DNA from 2 places in the Nonomuraea sp. NPDC050310 genome. Region 2 is predicted to be linked to the other one. Evidence: riboswitches for the same ligand, from Rfam matches in the RefSeq annotation. Region 2 holds a riboswitch; the other holds the start of a gene.
The links. A riboswitch is a leader RNA that binds a small molecule or an ion and turns the genes downstream of it on or off. The one in region 2 is predicted to bind glycine.
Positions count from the first base shown of each region.

Region 1: another riboswitch for glycine. It lies ahead of gcvP (aminomethyl-transferring glycine dehydrogenase); the one in region 2 lies ahead of glyA (serine hydroxymethyltransferase).

Region 1 is NZ_JBFAKP010000018.1:31,530-35,734, forward strand. Features, by position in the region: gene gcvP (aminomethyl-transferring glycine dehydrogenase) at 1-2,636, opposite strand, end outside; glycine riboswitch at 2,777-2,869, opposite strand; gene AB0I67_RS31695 (MerR family transcriptional regulator) at 2,894-3,517, opposite strand; gene AB0I67_RS31700 (bifunctional nuclease family protein) at 3,663-4,133, opposite strand.
Region 2 is NZ_JBFAKP010000013.1:115,802-120,006, forward strand. Features, by position in the region: gene AB0I67_RS27315 (propionyl-CoA synthetase) at 1-543, shown strand, start outside; gene glyA (serine hydroxymethyltransferase) at 698-1,945, opposite strand; glycine riboswitch at 2,065-2,152, opposite strand; gene AB0I67_RS27325 (polysaccharide lyase 8 family protein) at 2,231-4,205, shown strand, end outside.

The sequences.
Region 1 (4,205 bases), on a different contig from region 2:
CGCAGCGGGTTGTCGGTGCGGTCGTAGCCGCCGTCGGCCACCCGCGAGATCTCCTGGCGGATGGCGATCATCGCGTCCACGAAGCGGTCGAGCTCGGCGAGGTTCTCGCTCTCGGTCGGCTCGATCATCAGCGTGCCGGCCACCGGGAAGGACATGGTCGGCGCGTGGAAGCCGTAGTCGATGAGGCGCTTGGCCACGTCGTCCACGGTGACGCCGGTCTCCTTGGTGATCTGCCGCAGGTCGACGATGCACTCGTGGGCGACCAGCCCGCCCCGGCCGGTGTAGAGCACCGGGTAGTGCGGGGCCAGCCGGCGGGCGAGGTAGTTGGCCGACAGGATGGCCTGCTCGGTGGCGGCGCGCAGGCCGTCGCCGCCCATCATCCGGACGTAGGCCCAGGAGATCGGCAGGATGCCCGCCGAGCCGTACGGCGCGGCGGAGACGGGACCGACCGCCGAGCCCTCGCGCAGCGGGTGGCCGGGCAGGTAGGCGGCCAGGTGGGCGCGGACGGCGACCGGGCCGACGCCGGGGCCGCCGCCGCCGTGCGGGATGCAGAAGGTCTTGTGCAGGTTGAGGTGGGACACGTCGGCGCCGAACTCGCCCGGCTTGGCGAGGCCGACCAGCGCGTTGAGGTTGGCGCCGTCGACGTAGACCTGGCCGCCGGCCTCGTGGACCTTGGCGCAGACCTCGGTGATGGTCTCCTCGTACACGCCGTGCGTGGACGGGTAGGTCACCATGATCGCGGCCAGCTTGTCCGCGTGCTTGGCGATCTTGGCGTCGAGGTCGGCCAGGTCGACGTTGCCGTCGTCGTCGCAGGCGACCACGACGACGCGCATGCCGGCCATGACCGCGCTGGCCGCGTTGGTGCCGTGCGCCGAGGACGGGATGAGGCAGACGTCGCGCTCGGCGTCGCCGTTGGCGCGGTGGTAGGCGCGGATGGCCAGCAGGCCGGCGAACTCGCCCTGCGAGCCGGCGTTGGGCTGGATGGAGACGGCGTCGTAGCCGGTCACCTCGGCCAGCCAGCTCTCCAGGGTCTCGATCAGCTCCCGGTAGCCCTCGGACTGCTCCTCGGGCGCGTAGGGGTGGATGCCGGCGAACTCCGGCCAGGTGATCGGCTCCATCTCGGTGGTGGCGTTGAGCTTCATCGTGCACGAGCCCAGCGGGATCATCGAGCGGTCGAGCGCGATGTCCTTGTCCTGGAGCCGGCGCAGGTAGCGCAGCATCGAGGTCTCGGAGCGGTGGGTGTGGAAGACCGGGTGGGTGAGGTAGTCGTCGGTGCGCAGCAGCGCCTCGGGCAGCGCGGTGAGCTCCTCGCCGGCGGCGGGCGCCTCGATCGGCAGGCCGAGCGCGGCGGAGAAGGACTCCAGCACCTTGGCGACCTCGGCCGGGCCCGTCTTCTCGTCGCAGGCGACGGTGACGCGGTCGGCGTCGACCTGCCACAGGTTGACGCCGCGCGAGAGCGCCTCGGCGACGACCGCGGCGGCCTTGCCCGGCACCGAGGCGGTGACGGTGTCGAAGTAGTGCTCGGTCACCGGGACGCCGGCGCCGGACAGTGCGTGGCCGATCGCGGCGGCCTGGGCGTGCACGCGCGAGGCGATCCGGCGCAGCCCCTCGGGGCCGTGGTAGACGGCGTACATGCCGGCGATGACGGCCAGGAGCACCTGCGCGGTGCAGATGTTGCTGGTGGCCTTCTCGCGGCGGATGTGCTGCTCGCGGGTCTGCAGGGCCAGCCGGTAGGCCGGGTCGCCGTCGGTGTCGACCGAGACGCCCACCAGGCGGCCGGGCATCTGCCGCTGCAGGCCCTCGCGCACGGCCATGTAGGCGGCGTGCGGGCCGCCGAAGCCGAACGGCACGCCGAAGCGCTGCGAGGAGCCGATCGCGATGTCGGCGCCGAGCGAGCCGGGCGAGGCGATGAGGGTCAGGGCCAGCAGGTCGGCGGCGGCGACGACCTGCGCGCCGAGCTCGTGGGCCCGCTCGGCCACGGCGCGGAAGTCACGCACGGCGCCGGTGGCGCCGGGGTACTGGACCAGCACGCCGAAGCACTCCGGCAGCTCCTGGTCGAGGCGCTGGAAGACCAGCTCGATGCCGAGCGGCTCGGCGCGGGTGGCCAGCACCGCCTTGGTCTGCGGCAGCACGTCGTTGTCGACCACGAAGACGTTGCTCTTGGCCTTGCCGGCCCGGCGGGCCAGGGTCATCGCCTCGGCGGCGGCCGTCCCCTCGTCCAGCAGGGAGGCGCCCGCGACGTCGAGGCCGGTGAGGTCGGAGACCACGGTCTGGAAGTTGAGCAGCGCCTCGAGGCGGCCCTGCGAGATCTCCGGCTGGTAGGGCGTGTAGGCGGTGTACCAGCCCGGGTTCTCCAGCAGGTTGCGGCGGATGACCGCCGGGGTGACCGTGTCGTAGTAGCCCAGGCCGATCATGCTGGTCAGGACCTGGTTGCGATCGGCCAGGGCGCGCAGTTCGCCGATGACCTCGATCTCGCTCGCCGCGGCGGGCAGCTTGAGCGCGTCCTTGGCCCGGATCGCTTCCGGTACGGCTACCGCGACCAGATCCGCGACGGACTCGAAGCCCACGGCCTCCAGCATGCGCTGCTGCTCGGCGTCGGACGGGCCGATGTGACGGCTGGAGAAAAGCTCAGACATGAAGGGTGCCTCCTGGAGACAGCGCGCAGGCGGGTGCCGAGTCTCCCCCTCTGTCATCGCAACCTGAGAGCTTCACTCCCGAGGGAGCTTTCACCGTCGGTGAGACGCGCCTGGCGGGCGCGCCTGCTTTCCAGAGTCGCCTCGCCCGAGCGGTACCGGGTGCCTGAGAGATTCCGGGGAGGGTTGCTCCTTCGGCGCCCCACAGTTGCTGGGGACTCTCCCGCACGGGGTCGAAAGCTTCGCTGCCCAGATTACCCTCAGCCAATCCTCCGCGCACGTCGGCGCTGTGCGAGTTCGTCAGCCGGGTGGCCGGCCGAGGCGTTGCCGTCCTCGGCCGCCGTGGGTTCCCCCGGCAGCTCCGCGAGCGATCCCTCGACTTCCCGCCACACGCGGCCCAGCGCGATGCCGAACACGCCCTGACCGCCCTGGAGCAGGTCGATGACCTCGTCGGCGGAGGTGCACTCGTAGACGCTCACCCCGTCGCTCATCAGCGTGATCTGGGCCAGGTCGGCCACGCCGCGGTCGCGCAGGTGCTGCACGGCCGTGCGGATCTGCTGGAGCGAGACTCCGGTGTCGAGCAGCCGCTTGACCACCTTGAGCACCAAGATGTCGCGGAAGCTGTACAGGCGCTGGGAGCCCGAGCCGTGCGCGGCTCTTATCGTCGGCTCCACCAGACCCGTGCGCGCCCAGTAGTCGAGCTGCCTGTAGGTGATGCCGGCCGCCGCACAGGCCGTAGGGCCGCGGTAGCCGAGGTTGCCAGGCTGGGAGGCGGGCTCTTGGTCGAAGAGCAGCCCCTGTTCACCGGCACGCTGGCGCGCGTCCTCGCGCCGGGCCGGATCTTCCTGGCCGGCCCTGTTTCCCTCGCCGCTGCTGACCGCCACGCGGACCTCCGGCTTTCTCTCATCCCGCGGCCTGATCTGGGGGTTCTTCGGGCGACCGCGGGTTTCACTTGCACCGTAGGACCGTGACCATGCTCAGTCAACGATCCGCCCCGGCGAGTCGTGAAGCGTAAATGCTCTTATATAGCTACCCCGCGCGGCCGAAGTCCTCGGGCGTGATCTGGTCAAGGAACTCCCTGAACTTCTCCACCTCGTCCTCCTGGTCGTCGGGGATGACGACACCGGCTTCCTGGACGACTTCCTCGCTGGCGTAGATGCGCGCTCCGGTGCGCAGGGCGAGGGCGATGGAGTCGGACGGGCGGGCGCTGACCTCGACGCCGTTGGAGAAGACCAGGTCGGCGAAGAAGATGCCGTCACGCAGGGCGACGATGTTGACCGCGCGCAGGCTGACGCCGAGGGCGCTGAGCACGTCGCGGAACAGGTCGTGGGTGAGCGGCCTGGGCGGCGGCTCCTCCGCGGAGGCGAGCGCGATCGCCTGCGCTTCTGTCATTCCTATCCAAATAGGCAGGAATCGGTCACCACTCGCCTCCTTGAGCAGAACGATCGGCTGATTGGTGGGCATTTCAACGCGAACGCCCACTACTTCCATCTGCACCACGGGCTGCTCCGAAATCCGAAATGGCGACTGAAAAGCGAGCGACAGGCTCTTCCAACGTAACACCCGCAAGGC
Region 2 (4,205 bases):
CCGCTGCCGCCGGGCACGCTGCCCACGCTCTACCGCGATCACGACCGCTTCGAGTCGGCCTACCTGGCCCGCTACCCGGGCTACTACCTCACCGGCGACGGCGGCCACCTGGACGCCGACGGCTACCTGTTCGTCATGGGCCGCACCGACGACGTGATCAACGTGGCCGGCCACCGGTTGTCCACCGGGGCGATGGAGGAGGTCGTCGCCACCCACCCCGACGTCGCCGAGTGCGCGGTCATCGGCGTGGCCGACGAGCTCAAGGGCCAGGTCCCGGCTGGCTTCGTGGTGCTCAAGAGCGGGACGGCGCGGCCCGCGGCGGAGATCGAGGCCGAGCTGGTGGCGCTGGTGCGCGAGCGCATCGGCCCGGTCGCGGCCTTCCGGCGGGTCAGCGTGGTCGCCCGGCTGCCCAAGACCCGGTCGGGCAAGATCCTGCGGGGCACGATGCGGGCCATCGCCGACGGCAGGACCTACCGGCCGCCGTCCACGATCGAGGACCCGGCGGTGCTGGCCGAGATCGAGCGGGCGCTCAGGTCCGGCTGAAGGCGGTGTCCCGGTCGTGGGGGGACACCGCCGTCAACCGGAGCAGGATGAACATCGGGGGCGCTGAGCGCGGCGGTGGCCACGCTCCCCGCCCCTGATGTGCTCATGTCCGGATTCCTATCCCCGCTTGGGTCAAGCTAGGGCAGGTGAACGGTCACAGCTCCGGGTAGAGCGGCCTCCGCTGGGCCAGTTGGGCCACCTTGGCCCGCAGCCGGGTGCGCGCGGGCGGGTTGAGGTCGGGGCGCAGCGCCTCGGCGATGACCTCGGCCACCTCGGTGAAGTCCCGGGCGTCGAAGCCGCGGGCGGCCAGCGCGGGGGTGCCGATGCGCAGCCCGGAGCTGACCATCGGCGGGCGCGGGTCGAACGGCACGGCGTTGCGGTTGACCGTGACGCCGATGGAGTGCAGCCGGTCCTCGGCCTGCTTGCCGTCCAGGACCGACTCGCGCAGGTCGACCAGCACCAGGTGCACGTCGGTGCCGCCGGTGACCAGGCGGTGCCCGGCGCCGGTGAGCGTGGCGGCCAGGATGCGGGCGCCCTCCAGCGTGCGCTCCTGCCGCTCGCGGAACTCGGGGGTGGCGGCGAGCTTGAAGGCGACCGCCTTGGCCGCGACGACGTGCTCCAGCGGGCCGCCCTGCTGGCCGGGGAAGACCGCGGAGTCGATCTTCTTGGCCAGCTCGGCGGTGGACAGGATGACGCCGCCGCGCGGGCCGCCGAGCGTCTTGTGCGTGGTCGTGGTGACGACGTCGGCGTGCGGCACCGGGCTGGGGTGCAGCCCGGCGGCGACCAGGCCGGCGAAGTGCGCCATGTCCACCATGAGCCGGGCGCCGACCAGGTCGGCGATCCGGCGGAATTCGGCGAAGTCGAGGTGGCGCGGGTAGGCCGACCAGCCGGCGACGATCAGGCTGGGCCGGTGCTCCAGGGCCAGCTTCTCGACCTCGGCCATGTCCACCCGGTTGTCGCTCTCCGAGACGTGGTAGGCCACGGCGTTGTAGAGCTTGCCGGAGAAGTTGAGCCGCATGCCGTGCGTCAGGTGGCCGCCGTGCGCGAGGTCGAGGCCGAGGATGGTGTCGCCCGGCGTGATCAGCGCGTGCATGGCGGCGGCGTTGGCCTGCGCGCCGGAGTGCGGCTGCACGTTGGCGTGCTCGGCGCCGAACAGCGCCTTGACGCGGTCGATCGCGAGCTGCTCGACGACGTCCACGTGCTCGCAGCCGCCGTAGTAGCGGCGGCCGGGGTAGCCCTCGGCGTACTTGTTGGTGAGGGTGCTGCCTTGCGCCTGCATGACCGCGACCGGTGCGAAGTTCTCGGAGGCGATCATCTCCAGGGTGGTGCGCTGGCGGTCGAGTTCGGCGTCCAGCGCCGCCGCGATCTCGGGGTCGACCGCGGACAGGGGTGCGTCGAGCATGAGGCTCCTCACGTAGCCGTAGGGCCTCCCCCTCTGTCATAGGCCTGAGAGATTCACCGCGCTTGCGTGCGGTTTGCCCCGTGGGCGAGACGCCGGGTGCGCCTCTTTCCAGAGTTCGCCTCCTCCACGCGGTCTTGGGCCTGAGAGTTTCCGGGGAGGTTTGCTCCTTCGGCGTCCACAGCCTGTGGACTCTCCCGCGCGGGATCATGGGCTTATGCAGTTGTCCAGGTCAGGACATTAGGTACGGCTCCGCCCGCGTGTCAACAAGTCGCGGATAATCACCTTGTGTCCCCCCTCTCGCGGCGCGCACTGGCCAGGCTGGGCAGCCTCGCCGCGCTCGGCACGCTGGCCACGCTCCTCCCGGCCCGGCCCGCCCACACGCCCGACGCCACCTTCCCGTTGTTGCGTCGCCGCTGGCGGGAGGTGACGGCGGTGCCGTACGCGGGGAGGGTGGAACAGGCGGCGGCCGGGCACCGGGCGAGCATGCGGCCCGCCCGCGGCGGGCTCTGGGCCGACCTGCCCTACCCGTCGCTCGACGACACGCCCGCGCGGCTGCAGACGATGGCCAGGGCGCACGCGATCACCGGCGATCCCGGCCTGGCCGAGGCGACCGCCGAGGGCCTGGCCCACTACGTGCGGCACGTCTACGCCGAGGGCGCCGAGCCGGTCGGCAACTGGTGGGACTGGGAGATCGGGGTCCCGCGCAAGCTGCTGGACGCCGCCGTGCTCATCGGCTCGCGCGACCGGGCCCTGGCCGAGGCGGTGCGGCACTTCGTGCCGGACGACCGGCTGGCGGCCTACCGGGGGCGGAGCACGGGCGCCAACCGGGTGGACCTGTGCCTGGTCCGGCTGCTGCGCGCGATCGTGGTGGAGGAGCCGGACGAGGTGCGGCGGGCGGCCGAGGCGCTGACGCCGGTCTTCCGCTACGTCGAGAAGGGCGACGGGTTCTACCGCGACGGGTCCTTCCTCCAGCACACCACCATCCCCTACCAGGGCGGCTACGGGGCGGTGCTGCTCTCCGGGGCGGCGATCATGCTGGCGCTGGTGCGCGGCACGCCGTGGGAGGTGGACGGGCGGTTCCTGTTCGACCAGGTGGAGCGCAGCTTCGCGCCCTTCGTGCTGGACGGGCTGTGCATGGACCTGGTCAGCGGCCGGGGGATCGCGCGCCGGCCGTACGGTGACCACCGGCGCGGCCAGGCCATCGCCTCGGCCGTCCTGCTGCTCGGCGAGTCGGCGCCGGCGGCGGAGCGGGCCCGCTGGCGGTCGCTGGTGAAGGGCTGGGCGGAGCGGGGCGGCTACCGGGCGGGGTTCGAGGACCTGCTGGCCGACGCGAGCGTGCCCGCGGCCCCCGAGCCGGTGGGGCACCGGCTGTTCCCGATGAGCGCCCGCGCGGTGCACCGCCGGCCGGGCTGGACCGCGGCGCTCAGCATGTCCTCCCACCGGATCGGGCACTACGAGCACGGCAACGGCGAGAACCTGCGCGGCTGGCACACCGGCTCCGGGATGCTCTACTGGTGGGCCGCCGGGCAGCGCGACCACTACTCCGACTTCTGGCACACCGTCGACCCCTACCGGCTGCCCGGCACGACCGTCTCGACCCGGCGGCTGGCCGACGGGGCGGGCCGCGGCTGGGGCGACACGCGCACGAAGTGGCGCTGGGTGGGCGGGGCGAGCGACGGCACCTACGCGATCGTGGGGCAGCACCTGGCCGGGCTGGGCAGCACGCTGGAGGCGTTCAAGGCGTGGGTCTTCCTCGACGAGGCGGTGGTCTGCCTGGGGGCGGGCATCACGTGCTCGGACGGGGTGGCCGTGGAGACCGTGGTGGACAACCGGCGCTCGGCGGCGCAGCCGGCCGAGGGGGCGGGGTGGGCGCACCTGGCGGGGCACGCCGGGTACCTGGGCGAAGGCTTCCGCACTGCCGGGGAGCGGGGGTATCGCACGTTCTGGTTCGACCACGGCGTCGACCCGCGTGGGGCGGGCTATCGGTACGTGTTGCTGCCCGGGGCCTCCGAGGCCCGCACGCGGGAACTGGCCGGGCTCGGCTGGCTGGAGGTGCCGGCGAACACCGACGCCCAGCAGGCGGTGCGGGTCCCGGCGCTCGGGCTCACCGCGGTCGCCTTCTGGCAACCGGGGACGGCCGGCGGCATCACGGCCTCGGGGCCCTGCGCGGTGCTGCTCCGGGGCGGGCGGCTCACCGTCGCCGATCCGCGGGACGAGCTCGCCGAGCTGACCGTCACGGTGGACGGCCGCGACCTCACCT